One region of the Serratia sp. Sp408 genome, then DNA from elsewhere that is predicted to be linked to it. Evidence: predicted binding sites of a transcription regulator. Region 1 holds the regulator's gene; each other region holds the start of a gene.
The links. Region 1 encodes LexA, which represses DNA repair genes until DNA is damaged. Its sites were predicted from a motif close to TNCTGTATGTACATACAGNA; they were not measured.

Region 2: umuD (translesion error-prone DNA polymerase V autoproteolytic subunit) is a predicted target of LexA. The motif match lies at 3,371-3,390, and genes of this name have one in related genera.
Region 3: sulA (SOS-induced cell division inhibitor SulA) is a predicted target of LexA. The motif match lies at 1,877-1,896, and genes of this name have one in related genera.

What each region holds. Positions count from the first base shown of each region.
Region 1 covers NZ_JBXUFT010000002.1:308,152-314,633, forward strand. The annotation lists gene dinF (MATE family efflux transporter DinF) at 1-1,183, opposite strand, end outside; gene lexA (transcriptional repressor LexA) at 1,328-1,936, opposite strand; gene AC2AXP_RS12255 (diacylglycerol kinase) at 2,061-2,429, opposite strand; gene plsB (glycerol-3-phosphate 1-O-acyltransferase PlsB) at 2,558-5,023, shown strand; gene ubiA (4-hydroxybenzoate octaprenyltransferase) at 5,095-5,961, opposite strand; gene ubiC (chorismate lyase) at 5,979-6,482, opposite strand, start outside.
Region 2 covers NZ_JBXUFT010000012.1:19,892-26,373, reverse strand. The annotation lists partial or broken gene umuC (translesion error-prone DNA polymerase V subunit UmuC) at 1,644-2,915, opposite strand; gene umuD (translesion error-prone DNA polymerase V autoproteolytic subunit) at 2,918-3,343, opposite strand; gene AC2AXP_RS22115 (DNA polymerase III subunit theta) at 3,478-3,714, shown strand; gene AC2AXP_RS22110 (DUF3742 family protein) at 3,771-4,157, shown strand; gene AC2AXP_RS22105 (conjugal transfer protein TraG N-terminal domain-containing protein) at 4,195-5,715, opposite strand; gene AC2AXP_RS22100 (hypothetical protein) at 5,712-6,083, opposite strand; gene AC2AXP_RS22095 (integrating conjugative element protein) at 6,098-6,482, opposite strand, start outside.
Region 3 covers NZ_JBXUFT010000001.1:847,850-854,331, reverse strand. The annotation lists gene yccS (YccS family putative transporter) at 1-1,031, shown strand, start outside; gene AC2AXP_RS04025 (TfoX/Sxy family DNA transformation protein) at 1,053-1,685, opposite strand; gene sulA (SOS-induced cell division inhibitor SulA) at 1,917-2,423, shown strand; gene ompA (porin OmpA) at 2,784-3,860, shown strand; gene matP (macrodomain Ter protein MatP) at 3,980-4,438, opposite strand; gene AC2AXP_RS04005 (AAA family ATPase) at 4,648-6,393, shown strand; gene fabA (bifunctional 3-hydroxydecanoyl-ACP dehydratase/trans-2-decenoyl-ACP isomerase) at 6,462-6,482, shown strand, end outside.

The DNA.
Region 1 (6,482 bases):
CGGCGACCGCCATACTATTACGCATCTCCGCGCCGCGCGTGGCGCCGATAAACATACCATCCAGCAAATAACACCACACGCCCGCCAGCGGCAATAGCACCTGCCACGGCAGATAGAGGTTGGCCAGGGCGCGCAGCTCCGGCAACGACGTCAGCGCAGCAACGATGTGCTGGCCGGCGACGGCATAAATCAGCGCGAAGCCCAGCGCCACCATACATGCCTGCCGACATGCCGCACGCCAGATGCGTCGCAGCTGTCGATCGTCCCTTGCTCCATAAGCATGGCCGGAATGCGCCTCAACGGCATAGGCAAAACCGTCCAGCGCATAGGCGGTAAAGGTCAGCAGGTTCATCAGTACCGCGTTTACCGCCACCACCTCGCTGCCGAGACGTGCGCCAAAGATGGTCAACGAGGCAAAGCACAGCTGCAGCAATAGCGATCGCAGCATGATGTCGCGGTTGAGCGCCAGCAGGCGACGCAGATTGCCACGCCAGGCGTGGCGCAGCATTGCCGGTGTAATACCACGCAGGCGCATCACCCGCCAACTGAGCCACACCCCCAGTAGCAGCGTGGCATATTCGGCAATGGCGGTGGCGGTGGCTGCGCCCTGCACGTTCCAGCCCAGCCCCATCACCAACCAGATATCCAGTACGATATTCAGCAGGTTGCCGACGATCAGCAGGATCACCGGCGCGCGCACGTACTGCACGCCCAGCAGCCAGCCCAGTAATACCAGGTTTGCCAAGGCGGCCGGCGCGCTCAGCCAGCGGATTTCCAGGAACAGCCGGGCCTGCGCCAACACCTCGGCGTCGCCACCGACGATGCTCAACGCCAGGTCGATCAACGGATGACGCAGCAGCACAATGGCCAAACCAGCCAGTAGCGCCAGCATCAGCGGTTGCATGAAGGCGCGCGCCAGTGCCAGGGGATTTTGCGCCCCCAGCGCCTGCGCGGCCAGCCCGGTGGTACTCATGCGCAGGAACAGTAACAGCATGAACAGGAAGCTGGTTGCCATCGAACCGATCGCCACGCCCCCCAGATAGTTCGGGCTGTCGAGATGACCAATCACCGCCGTATCCACCAACCCCAGCAGCGGTACGGTGATATTGGAAAAGATCATCGGCAGCGCCAGACGCCACAGGGCTTTGTCGGTATCGCTGGTGAAAGTGGCAAGCAGGCGCATAGTAACATGTTCCCGTAGGTACCCACGCTCTGGCAAGGGGAGCGATTTACCGGCTACGCCTTGAAAGCTCTTGGGTATGGTGATGTTTTGACGATGGCATCGCCCCAGAACGGGCTGAGGCGATTAGGTTCGGGGGACTGCGAGTTAGATCCAATCACCGTTGCGAATGACGCCGACGGCCAGGCCTTCAATGGTGAAGTTCTGCTGACGAAGATCGACCACAATCGGTTGAAACTCACTGTTTTCCGGTAATAACTCTACCACATTACCGTGTTTTTTCAGGCGTTTGACGGTGACTTCGTCTTCAATGCGCGCCACCACCACCTGGCCGTTACGCACGTCCTGGGTTTTATGCACCGCCAGCAAGTCGCCGTCGAGAATGCCGATATCGCGCATCGACATGCCGTTGACCCGCAGCAGGAAGTCTGCGTTTGGCTTGAAGAGCGAAGGATCGACCTTGTAGTGCCCTTCGATATGCTGCTGCGCCAGCAGTGGCTCACCGGCGGCCACCCGGCCAATCAGCGGCAGGCCGTCTTCATCTTCCATCAGCAGACGAATGCCGCGCGAGGCGCCGGAGACGATTTCGATGACGCCTTTGCGCGCCAGGGCCTTGAGGTGTTCTTCAGCGGCATTAGGCGAGCGGAACCCCAGACGCAGCGCGATCTCGGCACGCGTTGGCGGCATGCCCGTCTGCGAAATATGATCGCGAATCAGGTCGTAGACCTCTTGCTGTCTGGTAGTTAATGCTTTCATTCCGCCCCCTGTTTGTTTATACAGTCTTGCTGTGAGTATATACAGGTGAACGTGGATTGGGAACTGGAGAATGAATAAAAATCAGGGATTAGCGAGGTGCTGCGCAACATCGATTGCCTGCCGCTCAAACCAGGTATTGCCACAGTACGCTGACCCAGACAAACAGCGCCAGTGCAATCGCCAGCGACACCGCCGCCGAGCCCATGTCCTTGGCGCGGCCGGAAAGCTCGTGGTGTTCAGTGCCGATGCGATCGACGATCGCCTCAATCGCACTGTTGAGCATTTCGACAATCATCACCAGTACCACCGAACCGATCAATAAAATGCGCGCTATCGCACCCACATCCAGCCAAATCGCCAGTATGATGGCCAGCACGGTCGCCACCAGTTCCTGGCGAAACGCGGCTTCATGCTGCCAGGCGGCGGTCAATCCCTTATAGGAATATCCGAAAGCTTTGATGACGCGAGTCAAACCGGTTGCTTGATTTGCCATGTTGCGGTGTGCCTTTTATAAGTGATAAGTCATAATCTTAACGGCTCTGGTTTTTTTAACACCACAGATCTGCTACCCGGTTTCTGGTATGCTTGCGGCGCATTGCTAACAAGAGGCTTCACGTTGTTATGTCAGGTTGGCGTAAAATTTATTATAAATTATTGAATTTACCACTAAAACTGTTGGTAAGAAGTAAGGTTATCCCTTCAGATCCGGTCACGGAGTTAGGGTTGGATCCCTCACGGCCGATTTTGTATGTTTTACCTTATAATTCCAAGGCGGATTTACTGACGCTGCGCACCCAGTGCCTGGCGCAGGATCTGCCCGATCCGCTCACTCCGTTGGAGATCGACGGCGCCGTACTGCCGAGCTACGTGTTTATCCACGATGGCCCGCGCGTATTCCGCTACTACACGCCGAAAGAAGAGTCGGTAAAACTGTTCCACGATTATCTCGACCTGCACCGCAATAACCCGGATCTCGATATTCAGATGCTGCCGGTTTCGGTGATGTTTGGCCGTTCGCCGGGGCGCGAAAGCCACGGTACGCCGCATCTGCGTCTACTGAACGGTGTGCAGAAGTTCTTTGCCGTACTGTGGCTGGGACGTGACAGTTTTGTGCGTTTCTCCAATACGGTGTCTCTGCGCCGCATGGCGACCGAGCACGGTACCGACAAGATTATCGCGCAAAAGCTGGCGCGCGTGGCGCGCATGCACTTTTCACGGCAGCGTCTGGCGGCAGTCGGGCCTAGCCTGCCTGCACGTCAGGATCTGTTCAACAAGCTGCTGGCGTCCAAAGCGATTGAAAAAGCGGTAGAAGACGAAGCACGCAACAAAAAGATTTCGCACGAGAAGGCCCAGCAGAACGCCATTGCGCTGATGGAAGAGATCGCGGCAGACTTCTCTTACGAAACGGTGCGCCTGTCGGATCGCGTGCTGAGCTGGACCTGGAACCGCTTGTATCAGGGCCTCAACGTCACCAACGCCGAACGCGTGCGCCAGCTGGCGCAGGACGGGCATGAAATCGTCTATGTGCCATGCCACCGCAGCCATATGGATTACCTGCTGCTGTCTTACGTGCTGTACCACCAGGGGCTGGTACCGCCGCACATTGCCGCCGGTATCAATCTTAACTTCTGGCCGGCCGGGCCGATCTTCCGCCGTCTGGGCGCGTTCTTTATTCGCCGCACCTTCAAGGGCAACAAGCTCTACTCGACGGTGTTTCGCGAGTACCTCGGCGAACTGTTCACCCGCGGCTACTCGGTGGAATACTTCGTTGAAGGCGGTCGTTCGCGTACCGGACGCCTGCTGGAACCCAAAACCGGCACCCTGTCGATGACCATCCAGGCGATGCTGCGCGGCGGCACCCGCCCGATTACCCTGGTGCCGATCTACATCGGTTACGAACACGTGATGGAAGTCGGTACCTACGCCAAAGAACTACGTGGTGCCACCAAAGAAAAAGAAAGCCTGCTGCAGATGCTGCGCGGTCTGCGTAAACTGCGCAACCTCGGCCAGGGTTACGTCAACTTTGGCGATCCATTGCCGTTGACCTCGTACCTCAATCAGCACGTGCCGCAGTGGCGGGAGTCGATCGACCCGATCGAAGCACAGCGTCCAAGCTGGCTGACACCAACGGTCAACGATCTGGCTGGCAAGATCATGGTACGTATCAACAATGCCGCCGCCGCCAACGCCATGAATCTGTGCTCCACTGCACTGCTGGCTTCACGCCAGCGTTCGCTGACACGCGAGCAGTTGATTGAGCAACTGGAGTGCTACCTGCAGCTGATGCGCAACGTGCCTTACGCCAGTGATGTCACCGTGCCGCAGCAGTCGGCAGAGGCGTTGCTGGATCACGCGCTCAACATGAACAAGTTCGAGGTAGAGAAGGACAACATCGGCGATATCATCATTCTGCCACGCGAGCAGGCGGTGTTGATGACCTATTACCGCAACAATATCCATCATTTGCTGGTATTGCCGTCGCTGATCGCCTCTATCGTGATGCACCATCGCCGCGTCTCGCGCAGCGAACTGTTACGCCAAATCAGCCTGATTTATCCGATGCTGAAAGCTGAACTGTTCCTGCATTACGATACCGACCAATTGCCGGCGGTGTTGAATACGTTGGTCGACGAACTGGCTCGCCAGCGGTTGATCTGCGACCAGGGCGAGGAGCTGGTGCTCAACTCGGCACGCATTCGTCCGCTGCAATTGCTGGCAGCCGGCGTGCGTGAAACGCTGCAACGCTACGCCATCACGCTGTCGATCCTGAGCGCCAACCCGAGCATCAACCGTGGCGCGCTGGAGAAAGAGAGCCGTATCATGGCGCAGCGTCTGTCGGTACTGCACGGCATCAACGCCCCGGAGTTCTTCGACAAGGCGGTATTTTCCACCCTGGTGGCCACGCTACGCGCCGAAGGCTATATCAATGATATTGGCGATGCGATCCGTGAGCACACCATGGAGGTTTACAGCATGTTGAGCGATCTGATCACGCCGGAAATCAAGTTGACCATTGAGAGCGTCAGCCTGCCGGCGGACGGAAACGCCTTGCCGCCAGCGGTGGAAGAGCCCAAAGAAGACGAGTAATCGGTCGTTACCACGAAGAAGGCACCCACGCGGGTGCCTTTTTTATCTGCATCGTTTATGGCGTCAGCGCGTCAGATATAGCTCAGCGCGATACCGATAAACACCACCAACCCAACGTAGTTGTTATGCAAAAACGCCCGGAAGCAGGCATCGCGATCGCGCGTGGCGATCTGCCGTTGCTGATGAATAAACAGCGCCCCCGCCAGCAGCAGCGACCAATAAAACGCGCCACCCAACTGCGACAGATAGCCGACCGACAGCAACAGTAACAGCGTGGCGAACTGCAACAGGCCGACGATCAGCTTGTCATGGCGGCCAAACAGCACGGCAGTGGACTTGATGCCGATTTTCAGGTCGTCGTCACGATCGACCATCGCATACAGCGTATCGTACGCTACCGTCCAGCAGATATTCGCCAACAGCAACAGCCAGCAGCTCAGCGGCAAGGCTTCGCTGACCGCCGCAAAGGCCATTGGGATCCCCCAGCCGAACGCCGCGCCCAGCACCACCTGCGGCAGGTTGCTGACCCGTTTCATAAACGGATAAATCCAGGCCAGCGCCAGCGCCGCCAACGACAGCCAGATGGTCATGGCGTTCAGCGTCAGCACCAGGGCAAAGGACACCAGCACCAGCGTTACGAACAGGATTTTGGCCTCTTTTACGCTGACGCGGCCGCTCGGTAACGGCCGTTTGGCGGTACGTTTGACATGACCGTCGAAATCTCGATCGGCAAAATCATTCACCACGCAGCCGGCCGCCCGCATCAGAAACACGCCCAATACAAATACCAGCAGAATGGATACCGGTGGAATACCTTGTCCCGCCAGCCACAGCGCCCATAACGTCGGCCACAGCAACAGCAGGGTACCGATCGGCTTGTCAATGCGCATCAGATGGCAGTATGCCTGCCATTTACTTTGCTTCACGCTTCCTTCCACGTTCTCTGCTCTCCTCGTCACGCCGGATCGACGCGGTTCACCGTATAAATCGGCGATGCGGGTAAAAACAGCTCGGTCAGCAGCAGCGGTTTGCCCGCCAGACGCAGCCGCGAGCGACGCGCCCACAAATCGTCTTGCCGACCGATATGAATATAATCACGCGTCAGCGCGTCACTACTGAACAAGTAGCGCCCCAACGGCACGGTGCCCAGATCGACCAGCGCCTGATCGGGACCGGTCAGCGTTTCCAGTGGGATCACCGTGCGCCCCAACAGCCAGGGTTGGTTGTCGCCCAGCAGGACGATTTCACGCAGCCAATAACGAGGGCTTTCCGGCAGGTGTTCCGCTTCGTCACCCAGTTCGGCGCGGCTGATAAAGCCTTCGCGCTGCGGTTCAACATGCACCCGTTGGCAATGCCGTTCGAAGCGTCGGGTCATCGAGCCCAGCTCCATTAACCAATCATTAACCGCGGCGGGAACCTCAGAGTGCGGTGCGGTGAGCCATTCCAGCGGAGGCAGGAT
Region 2 (6,482 bases), on a different contig from region 1:
TTTCAACCCCGACGGCACGGTTACTTTTGCGCTTCCTGCGTCTCGACTGGTATCTGTGCATCGGGGCGGCGAAATGTTGAGTTATTTCGAAGCTCCCCAGGTCTCTGACCTGTTCGCGGCTTACGCCGGGCTGACGTTCGTCAGACTGCTTCCACACACTACTGTTCGTAGTGTCGCCATCGATACCGAGTCGATTTCCTCCTTTTAGATAGTGAAACGTTCAAAACGGTGTTTCCGTCGTAATTACGTTGAAGTTAATGGGTGTTTAAAACCGTACTGACACGGACTACATGTTGGTCAGATGGTAGTAAAACGTTGAAAGCCACGTCGTGCGTGGGTTGAGACGTTATGCGCTACGCGCGTCACTTGGTAGTGTCTTCGCCACTTCACAAGTGACGCGCGCTCCTCTGCTCCTAATGAGACTCACGTAAGCGGCCAAATGTACCAAATGGCCTTATACGTGCGTTCAAAAGTCGCATCGTCACTAAGACGTCATAAGAGATTGAAATTCAAAAACGTTGATACAGAAGTGCTTGCAAAACAGCCATTCTGCAGGAAGACGTAATATTTACGTCATCGGTGAAAGGAACCGTGCCGGAACAGGCTAGGTTGAGTCGTTAAATAACCTTCATCACTATCGTGATCTCCGTTCTCAAAGGGTAAACGGAGGTACCGCCAATTAGGCATCCTCTTCCAGGCTACGAGGATATTGTGACCACCCGAAGGCGTTTCTCACAGGTCACTTGAAACATTGGCTGGCACTCACCCGAAGGCGTCTCTCACAGAGTGCTGAGACATTGGATGGTCGTCCATAGACGACAGTACAACGCGGTCATCCTAGCAATCAGAACAATGTTCGTCAAATAGGCTGTAGACATTTATCTGTTATTTGGTAATGTTCCCATCACATCCGATTACCCAAAGTGAGTGATATGATTTCGTTAATAACTAATTTCAGCATTCTTCTTTATGGAGTCGCATCCATTGCATTCTTTATGTTCTTTTAAGACAGTATTTTATTAAACTTGTGGTTACTGAAAACACTTCATTTCTCTTTTCTGGGGTTATCCATCACTAAAACTGTAATAGGTATAATGTTTGCCATATCACTCGTTAACGTTCTAAATAACTCCCTCTAGGGTAACCGGATATCGCTTGGGAAAGTCAATCCTCGATCGACCTGGTTTGCTCTTGCGATCCTGGCCTCTTACACAGCAGCATATTACTTAACGCCAGACGAACCTTACATGCAAAATTTCTTAAAAGGGTTAAGCTCACAAGAAATTGCTGTAAGAGTAATAAGCACAATAATACTCACCTCTATCTTGAAAGAATTAATCTTTCGCGGAATATTTTTGAGCTCATTCCTAAACCTACTGGGTGAGAGATTAGGATACATTGCTGGCGGGATAATAGTATGAACAGTATTCGCATGGATGCACAGTCAGTATTCCATCCAAACACAAATACTGATGTTTACTGTATCCGTTATTTTTTCACGGTCAGATATTATAGCAAAGGTTTAGCGCTACCTATCGCACTACACGCATTATGTGTTATTATTGGCATCGCCAGCGAATATATCTAACACCCTCCCTGAATAGGGGGTAAGCGATGTATTAACGTGCCCCCATTAACATTTATCAATGAACCTTAAGAAAATCAGAAGATTTTGTTGTCCAACTCGGAGACAGCTTTCCACGTCGCATTTTCCAGTCAGCATTCGCACTCTGTATTCCTTGCCAGGCAAACTATAATTTCTCTTTTCCTGAGCCATTTATTTTGTCCAATAGCTCCATTAATTTATCACCATTATGCTGGGGTTGATATTCATCAAATAATGTCAACTGGGATACCTTTTCACTACGGAAGTCAGTCATTATTACGCCAGCCCGGTGATAACGATGCCCCGGGATAAATATGGCTTCTAACGCTTTGAGCGCAGCTCCAATGATGTCCCTGGTATCTTAAGTCGCAACGGCTAATTCGGTTGAAGCCTGGTTCTTATAAAATATCTCATTTTCAGCAAATGGGCTGGTACTGACAAAAACACCGATCCTTTTGCAATACTGGTGCTCTGCCCGTAGCTTTTCAGCTGCACGCTCAGCATGAGCGCAAATTGCCTGGTGCACGCTGTCCTCATCCGTTGGTTTTTCACCAAAAGAACGGGAACAAATGATCTGTTCTTTAGGCGCCGCAAACTCCTCCAAGCCCAGACACGATATTCCGTTCAGCTCCCGAACGGTCCTTTCGACCACTACGGAAAACTGTTTGCGTGCGAATGCCGGCGAGAGCCTGGAAAGTTTCAGCGCAGTGTCGATCCCCATCAACTGCAGCTTTTTGGCCAACTGTCTGCCGATCCCCCAGACCTCCTCTACCGGCACCAGGGCCATCAGCTTTTCCTGACGCTGCCGGCAACTCAAGTCAACGACCCCCTTTGTCGCTGGCCAACGTTTACTGGCGTACTGGGCCAGCTTGGCCAGCGTCTTCGTCGGGCCTATCCCAACTCCCATAGTCAGATGCGTGCGGCGCCGTATCTGCTCACGCAGCTGCTGGCCGAACTCATCCAGCGCGGTTAGCCTTCTCATCCCAGTGAGATCACAGAATGCCTCATCAATACTGTATATTTCGACGCAAGGGGTCAGTTGCTGCAAAATAGTCATGACTCTGTCAGACATGTCAGAATACAAACTATAATTGCTGGAAAAGGCCACTACGCCTCTGCGCTCGGCCTCCCTGGCCACCTTGAACCAGGGATCCCCCATTTTGTATCCGAGCCGTTTGGCGGCAGCCGATCTCGCAATAATACAGCCATCATTGTTGGACAAAACCACGACTGGTTTCCCCCTTAGATCCGGCCGAAATACGGTCTCGCAGGATGCATAGAAGCTGTTGACATCAACCAGGGCAAACATGGTTAGGAATCCCGTGATTTAAAGCTGTGGACGAGATGGCGTACAACGCCAAACACTACGGTGTCGACATCCTCCGTCAGGGGGATCGGTGAATTTTCCGGGTTGGCCGGCAGCAACTGGAGTCGTTTACAGGTGAACTCACCGTCAACGGCCGCAATAACAATGTCACCGTGGCGCGCCTGGCGAATGCACTCGACAACCAAAAGATCTCCATCACGAATGCCGGCGTTCTGCATCGAATTACCCTCAGCACGTACCAGGTATGTGCTCTCCGGATACCGAATGCAGAAGTCATCCAGTGACAGGCGCTTTTCGATATAGTCCTGCGCCGGCGACGGGAAGCCGCACGATACCCCGTCACAAAAAATCGGGACACCGGTCCTCTTCCCCTGCGAATCTTCTTTCATTTCAGGAGGGTTATAAGCCATCAGATACATAGCTCACCTCTATAAATAAACTGTACATACATACAGTATAATGATAAGAATTTTGCTATGACAAGGGAGAAATCAGGCAAGAGCAGCAACGCGATGAGTTACAATGAGAAAAAGGAGACCTGACGATGACCCACTCATACTACCTGGCCAACTTGTCCAAAGAGGATATGGATAAGGTGAACGTCGACCTGGCTGCCGGCGGCGTTGCCTTCAAGGAACGCTACAATATGCCGGTGATCGCCGAGCTGGTCGAAGCTGAGCAGCCTGAACATCTGAGGGCTTATTTCAAAGAACGTCTGGCGCATCATCGTGCTCAAAAAGACAGGCTTGGTCGCTTACCATCAGAGGAACCAGGCAAATAGCAATTGAATGTTATTTAAGCTAGGATGAGGTTAGGCTATCACCTGGTTAAGGAGTGATGATGAACAATACAACACAGCACCACGCCTATCAGCGTGGGGTTCGCATGGCAAACCTGTGGAAGCGAATTAAAGGTACCATTCTTCAGTGGGATAACGTTTGCGTGTCTAAAGCACGTAGCTATAAGTTACCAGGTTGGGCTGGTCATATACCTATAGCTATTGCACTTTTCGGTTCCCTTACCGCAGCATTACTAGGGGGACTGGCCATTGCTGGCAGTTTACTCTTCATATGGGCAATCGCTTTTATCCTCCAAAATGCGGATCTAAGCAATGCTCAATTAACTGAATCTACATCTGATGATGAAAGCAACTTGCACGATGGCTACAGAAATGGCCCTGAAGGTTATGGGCATTATATGGGAGGATTCAGAGATGACGATTAAACCAGTCAAGGGGGACTGAAAGCCCCCCGTTCTCATTCTATTTCTTGCCCCCTTGCAATACAGCATTAGTAGCGACGTCTACCGCCTTTCCACCACTGTTTTGTGCTTGCTTGGCTCCCCCTGAAAGCATTTCTGACAAGGCTCCAGCTCGAATTCCGGCCCAACCTAAAGCGGAAACCCATAATGTAGGCAAGACGATGAACATAGCCCCCATAACGATGTTCATGATCAGATCATCAGAGCTGTTCTGGAAACCGGCCACGTTCCATCGGCTGTGCGTATCCGAACCGTAAAGAGCTTCCAGCAACCAGCTGTCCAGCCAGCGCGCCAATTCCCACCAGAACGTCAGGAAGTTCAGTGCGAACACCACGAACGTCACGGTGATCACCGCCTTAAACTCATACGTCGCAAAGACAAGGATAAGCGGGATCATGATATACACCGCCATCAGCAGGACGGCCTGCACCATCGGCAGCGCCTGGCGCATCGCATCAAAGGCAGGGAATGCCGCCAGGCTTCCCAGCGCGGTTCCACCGGTTGATGCGACACGGTTAACCGAGTTGTCCATGGTGAAATCAGCGTTGCCGCCATAGCCGGCATAGGCTCGTCCTCCCTGAGAGACTGTCAGGTTATCCGGACTGACCAGACGACGTACCACGGCTTCTTTGTAGTCCGCGTCTGCCTGTCCCATCATTTTAAGCGCTGCAGACATCCGCAACATCACGCCCGGATCGACCTGCTTCACCACCCGATCTTCCAGGCCGGTGTCTGCCGCCGACCACCACTCGCTGCATGTCGGATAACCACCTCGCCCAGTGTTAGCCCGGCCACTGTCCCGTGATTCGTTCCACGGGAAACTGGCGCGCGGCGTTTTCGACTGCAGGTTGTTGTAGTACCCGCCGTTCAGGAAGGTTTTCGACCCCAGCCACTCGATATCACGCAGCGTCGCCTTGTCCGTCGTCTGCCCCTGGTCACGGTTCTGCCAGGTGTACAATGCCAGCGCATAGCAGTCATTGGTGAAGTCCTGCAGCTCCTTCGCCAGCGCCGGGTTATTGACCCGGCTGTGCTGAACCTCAAAACGGACTTGTCGCAGATCTGGCCGACACGGAATGTTAGCTACAGCCACCGCGGTGAACCCCTTCGACAATTTATGCACGACCAGCCACCACACCGGCACCTTCGCCGTCTGACCGTTCATGCTCGACATGATATTCGCATACCCCGTCTCATCCGGTTTCTTCGGTGTCCAGGTGCCGCAGGTGCTCGACCGGCTGCTGTCATACTTGATGGTGTCCAGGCTGACATTCATCAGCGGCAGGCAACAGGCAAGCATCACGAAAAATGCACCATAGAGCAGGTTCTCGATGCGCGGCAGGGACAGCATCCCCTTGTTACCTTCATCCTCCCCCTCTTCCCGGACCTTCAACCAGATCCCAACAACCTTGAACAGCAGCGGCAGCACGAATAACCCCGTACTGATCAGCAGCTCCCACAGGCCGTTGTTCACGATCCAGCCGAGCAGCGTCAGGAAATACTCCAGGTAACTTTTGGTCATCATAGCGTCAGCCCTCCACCAAAGATGGAGTATTCACACGCCAGGGCAAACAGCGCGCAAGCGATGACCATACGCTTGAGGGGCTGACGATGTTCCGGTTTAACCCCGGGTGCATGCCAGATTTTCCAGAATGCCCAGGCCAGCGCCGCATAAAGCGCCAGACGCCAGAACAGCCAGCCGTAACGGGTGCTATGCACCCAGCTACGTAGCGCTGCGGTTTCACCGGGGTGAGTAACGCCCCAGTGCGCGAGCCCCAGCGCCATGACCATGGCGACCACAAGCATGGCAAACAGCTGCAGGAAACGTTTGACTCCCCGGGCAAACCTGCCGCCCCGACGGGGCAGCAGGTCTTTGTTCTCTGATTTCGTCATAAATGTCTCCACACTCACTGGTCTGTTTCCGGCACGGCCAGCTGATTAAACTTGGTATCCGGGCTGTCTGCAGACTGACGCTGCGGGTTGGTTTCGGCACGGTTGTTCTCGCGATCGATAATGGTCAGCACCGCATTGCGGGAGATTTCACGTTTCATCTCCATCTCGTTTTTCAGCGCCGTGATTTCGCGGTCCAGCGCTTCGATGCGGCGGTCGCCGTCTTGCATCGCCACCTTCTGTGCGGCCGCGTTCGGCTCGGACATGCCGGTGGTGATCATGCGGCGCATCAGGAAGGCCGTCTCGATGGTATCGGCCATCGCCAGCTCGCTGGCGAGACGCCCGACCAGAGCCGCATTATCCGGGTCGCGCTGCAGCGCGCGCACCACACCGGCCGTCACC
Region 3 (6,482 bases), on a different contig from region 1:
ATCGTCTTACCGGTTGGAGTGACATCCGCCTGCGCATCAGTCGCCACTTGACCCCGCAGTCGGCGCTGTTCCGCCATGCAATCCGCATGTCTGTAGTGCTGTGCGTCGGCTATGCGTTTATCCAGTTGACCGGCATGCAGCACGGCTACTGGATCCTGCTCACCAGCCTGTTTGTCTGCCAGCCCAACTATAATGCTACCCGCCGCCGCCTGGCATTACGCATCGTTGGTACGCTGGCCGGGATTCTGGTCGGCCTGCCGATTCTGTATTTTGTACCGTCGGTTGAAGGGCAACTGATTCTGATCGTGATCAGCGGCGTGCTGTTTTTTGCCTTCCGTACCGTGCAGTACGCCCACGCAACGATGTTTATCACCCTGCTGGTATTGCTGTGCTTTAATCTGCTCGGCGAAGGGTTTGAAGTGGCCGCGCCACGCGTCTACGACACGCTACTGGGCTGTGCCATTGCCTGGGCGGCGGTAACCTTTATCTGGCCGGACTGGCAGTTCCGCCAACTGCCGGCCATCGTCAGCAAAACGCTGAATGCCGATTGCCGTTATCTGGACGCCATTATGGTGCAATACCACCAGGGCAAAGATAACGGCCTGCAGTACCGGATCGCACGGCGAGATGCCCATAACAGCGATGCAGAGCTGGCATCGGTCATCTCCAATATGTCGGCCGATCCCAAAGCAGATAAAACCACCCAGGAAGCCGCCTTCCGGCTGCTGTGCCTCAATCATACCTTATTAAGCTATATCTCCGCGCTGGGCGCTCACCGGGAACGACTCGCCAGTGCCGAAGTACTGCAACTGCTTAATGATGCGGTGTGTTACGTCGACGGTGCGCTACAGCAGGAAGCACAGGATGGCAAACGCATCACGCAGGCGCTGGAGTCGCTGTCCGTGCGTATCACTCAGTTAACACCCGAGCCGGAAAGCAAAGAACAACTGGTATTGCAACAGATTGGCTTGGTGCTTGCCCTGCTGCCGGAACTGACCGCGCTCAATGCGCAGATCGGCGGCAGCCACTGATGGATACGCTTATGTGTAACGCTACGGGCAAAGACTGTCCTGACGCGGCGGTATGATGACAGCGTTAAACCATGTCAGCAGTTCGCTGCGCAGCTCTGTCGGCAAGGCGGCGTGATGGTAGCCGGCCAGCGCGCCGGCCAGTGATAACAGCACCTTCAGCCCCAGGCGGCGTTGTTCTCGCTGCAATCTGAGGAACGTTTCTTTCGCCCCTTGCAGGCGCAGCTCGTAGACGCCGCAGATCCCGCTACGCCAGAGCAGACGCTCCAGCGCGGCGTCGATATTCGGCAAATCCTTCAACCGTTCATGGCTCTGCTTTTTTACCTGAACCTCTTTGCGCGCCTCACGCATCGCCTGCCACGCCAGGGCAAACAGTTCTTGTCGCTGTTGCCATAACGCCTCGTCGACGTAGTAATAACGCATGACGATCGGTGCACCGCGCTTCGAATACACCATATTTGCCATGCCGCGCGCACGGAACACGCTTTCGAGGCTGCTGGTCGCACGCAGATACATTTCGCCTTCGGCGACCACGGCAAACATGATGCCGTCGACCAGCAACCCGTAGCCGCCAAACTGTGAGCGGGTGGTTATTCTCCCCAGGGCGGAAAAACAGGCTTTAGCCTGGGCTACTCTGGCGTTCGTTGTTCCTTGCATAAGGTTATCCCTCGGTCATTTGCGGCAAACCATTGCCTGTGTCAATAGAATAAAAGTAACGGGAACAAGTAATTAGAAAAAATACGCATTAAACCCGACGGTGCCAATGAGAAAAGCCTCCAGCTCAAAAAATAATCGCAAATCTGCGAGGTGTTACTAAAAATTGGGTTGATCTTCTGACTGACCGCATGTACTGTATATGCATACAGTAACACTACGGCGGGATACTTTATGCGTACTCAATCACTCTACCAACCCCATTTCAGCCACAGCGCGCGTGCAATGAATCACTCGGCCCCGGTTTCCGGCGCGAACAACGAAAATGGTCTTATCAGTGAACTTGTTTACAACGAGCATCAACCCGCAGTAGCGCAACTGTTACTGCCTTTATTGCAGCAACTGGGCATGCAATCGCGTTGGCTATTATGGCTGACGCCACAGCAGAAATTGAGCAAACGCTGGCTACAGCAGTCGGGCTTGCCGATCGATAAAGTGGTGCAGCTGAGCCAAATCAGCCCGCTAAATACGGTCGAAGCCATGGAAAAAGCGTTGTTGACGGGAAATTACAGCGTGGTTTTAGGTTGGTTACCCGACCTGACGGATGAAGATAGGCTAAAATTACGTCGTGCGGCCGAGTTGGGAAATGCCTACGGCTTTATCATGCGTCCTCAACCCGTCACAAACTCGAACCAAGGACAGTGTTCGACCTTAAAAATTCACTCTTCTTTGTATCATTGAGTGAATTTAGGAGTTTTCTCATTATTTTTCTTCTTCAGCAGCGGAACCTTCTAGAGATCAGTCACAAAACGAGAGCGGCTGCGGTTCCGCACTGCATTTTGCAGCAAGGCATGGCTAAAAAATGACCAGAAAATGTTAGCAAATATGTACAATTCTGCGTTTTTTTTTAGAGCTTTATCACATCACACTTGTAACTTTCGCGCCACGTTGTAGACTTTACATCGCCAAGGTTGCTCTATAACGCCAGAAAAACTGGCAGAGTAACAAACGAGGGCATAAACCTTGGCGAAGGAATTTAACCAAGGGCTTAAAAATTAGCTTTAAAGCTCATTGCCTATTTGGATGATAACGAGGCGCAAAATGAAAAAGACAGCTATCGCATTAGCAGTGGCACTGGCTGGTTTCGCTACCGTAGCGCAAGCCGCCCCAAAAGATAACACCTGGTACACCGGTGCCAAACTGGGCTGGTCCCAGTATCACGACGTAGGTTTCTACGGCAACGGTTATGAGAAAGGTATCGGCAACGGTCCTACTCATGAAAGCCAACTGGGTGCTGGTGCGTTCTTGGGTTACCAAGCGAACCAATACCTGGGCTTCGAGCTGGGCTATGACTGGCTTGGCCGTATGCCTTACAAAGGCAGCGTGAACAACGGTGCTTTCAAAGCGCAGGGCGTTCAATTGGCAGCTAAACTGAGCTACCCAATTGCTGACGACCTGGACATCTACACCCGTCTGGGTGGCATGATCTGGCGTGCAGACTCTAAAGCTAACTACGGCCGTACTGGCGAGCGTCTGAGCAACCACGACACCGGCGTTTCTCCGCTGGCTGCTGTTGGTGTTGAATACGCACTGACCAAAAACTGGGCTACTCGCCTGGATTACCAGTTCGTTAGCAACATCGGCGACGCAGGTACCGTTGGCGCGCGTCCAGACAACACCATGCTGAGCCTGGGCGTTTCTTACCGCTTCGGCCAGGACGATGTTGTTGCTCCGGCACCAGCACCAGCTCCGGCTCCAGTGGTTGAAACCAAGCGTTTCACTCTGAAGTCTGACGTTCTGTTCAACTTCGGTAAATCCTCTCTGAAACCAGAAGGCCAGCAGGCTCTGGATCAGCTGTACACCCAACTGAGCTCTATGGATCCTAAAGACGGTTCCGTAGTTGTTCTGGGCTACACTGACCCAGTTGGTAAAGATGCAGCGAACCAGAAACTGTCTGAAGCTCGTGCTCGCAGCGTAGTAGATTACCTGGTATCTAAAGGTATCCCTGCTGACAAAATCTCTGCACGTGGCATGGGCGAAGCTGACCAGGTTACCGACAGCTGTGGCTACAAAAACGGTCGTGCTACCAAAGCACAGATCGAATGCCTGGCGCCTAACCGTCGCGTAGAAATCGAAGTTAAAGGTATCAAAGACGTTGTAACTCAGCCACAGGCTTAAGTTACCGCTTCTTAATAAAAAACCCCGCTCTGCGGGGTTTTTTTTCGCTTTGACGCGTCTGACCGGCAATAAAAAACCCGGCCATTCGCCGGGTTGATTTATCAAACACAATCTTGTGATTATTCTTCGTCCTTGCCCAGGATCGCTTTCAAATCCTGCTTCAACAATGACATTTGGCTGGCGTATTTTTCTTTGCGTTCAGCATCTTCAATCAGCTGCACCACGGTTTCGGACAGCGTTACGCCACGCCGACGAGCCAATGCCGCCAGTCGCTGCCAAACTAAAAATTCCAAATCGATAGATTTTTTACGCGTATGCTGATGTTCTGCGTTAAAATGACGTTTACGCCGGGCGCGGATGGTTTGCTTCATCCGATTGTCCAGCGCCGGATTCATATGAGCATTGATCCAGGCCAGCACCTTGACCGGTTCATTTTCCAGCTTCAGCAGCTCGTCAACGGCTTCCTGCGCAGCGCTGTTTTCAAGGTAGCGGGTAATTGCTTCCCCTTCCCGGTGCTTTTTCACCAGGTACTTCCATTTCCAGCCGCTCTCTAGATTTTCCAGTTGCTGATATTTCATCGTGAGCTCTTCAGTGACCGCGTAACGTTAATAAGCATAACAGCTTTGCGCCAAATTTCCCCGCCAATTACGTCTCCGTTTAGTATGTTTTTTGCACAGTCGTCGCGCGATGTCAAACTCCCTGACCGCAACTGACACTCTGCTTGTATCAAGCTGGCGTTATTCTTGTATAATCGCCCTTTCCCTTTTTGACGATTGCATCTAACACTTTGACCAATAACCGACTTGAATGGCAATCCTTGTTGCCTGCCGTTACGCCTTATCAGGCGATATTCGATTCCGCCGCTCAGTTGGCACCCGTCGCCTTTGCCGCTATTCAACCCCGGTTGGAAAACGCGCTGACGGTATTTTGCCACCCGCGTTCTCAACCACGCTTCATGCTGTTGAAAGCCCAGGAAACACGCGAATATCTGGCGTTGATTGCCGATGCGGTAAAGCAGCTGCAGCCGCAACCTGGCAGCCCTGGTAGCAACTATATCGTACAAAGCGGCCAGGTTCGCGTAGAGCCGGCAACCAGCGGCGATGAGCCCTTTGCCGCCAGCGGTGCCTGCCTGTTTGCCGAATGGGTGGAACCAGAGCAACTGTTCGGTTGCGTACGCCTTTATCAGAACGATGTCTCCCTCGAACCCGGCCTGGTGCACCAGGCTAACGGCGGTGTACTGATCCTGTCTGCCCGCACGTTATTGGCACAACCGCTGTTGTGGCTGCGCTTAAAGCAGATGGTCACCCAGCGCCAATTCCATTGGGTTTCGCCGGATGAAACACGACCGTTGCCAGTCAGTATCCCGCCGATGCCGCTGGATCTGCGGCTGATTGTCGTTGGCGATCGTCACGGGCTGGCGGATTTCCACGATATGGAGCCGGAAGTCTGCGAACAGGCGGTGTATGGCGAATACGAAGACGACCTGCAGCTGACCGATACCGATGACATGGCGCAATGGTGTGGCTACGTCAATACGCTGGTTAGCGAGCAGCAATTGCCGCAACTGGCGGCTGACGCCTGGCCGCCGTTAATGATGCAGGCGGTGCGTTACAGCGGCGATCAGGGCAGCCTGCCGTTATCGCCTACCTGGCTGAGCCAACAGCTGTCGGAAGCGGCACTGTATGCCGAACAGGGCCAGATCACCGCCAAAGCGCTGGAAGCGGCGTTGACCGCCCGTGAATGGCGCGAAAGCTATCTGGCAGAACGCATGCAGGACGAAATTGAACTCGGCCAGATCCTGATTCAAACCGAAGGGGAGGTCATTGGTCAGATTAATGGGTTGTCAGTTTTAGACTATCCAGGCCACCCACGCGGTTTCGGCGAACCGTCGCGTATCAGCTGTGTCGTCCACCTTGGCGACGGTGAATTTACCGACGTTGAACGAAAAGCTGAACTTGGCGGCAATCTGCATGCCAAAGGCATGATGATTATGCAGGCGTTCCTGATTTCCGAATTGGAACTGGATCAGCAACTGCCCTTCTCCGCCTCGATTGTGTTTGAACAATCCTACGGCGAAGTCGATGGCGACAGCGCCTCGCTGGCCGAGCTGTGTGCCTTGATCAGCGCACTGTCGATGCAACCGATTAGCCAGCAGATTGCCGTTACCGGCTCGGTCGACCAATTCGGTAACGTGCAGCCCATCGGCGGCGTTAACGAAAAGATCGAAGGTTTCTTTGAGGTCTGTCTGCGCCGTGGCCTGACAGGCAAGCAGGGCGTGATTCTGCCAACCACCAACGTGCGGCACCTGTGTCTGCGCCAGGATGTGGTAGATGCGGTTCGCGACGGACAGTTCCATCTGTGGGCGGTGGACAGCGCGGCGGAAGCCCTGCCATTATTGACAGGTTACCCCTACTCCGATGAACAGCAGCCGAATTTGCTGGCTGCAATTCAGGAACGGATTGCGCAGGTGAACGCACCTGAACGCCGCCGCCCCTGGCTTTTCCGCTGGCTCAACTGGTTCAACCAGGGCTGATCGGACTTGTTCAGCGTACACGTGTTAGCTAATCTGCGTCCTTCATTAAAATAAGGCTTACTGAGAACATGGTAGATAAACGCGACTCC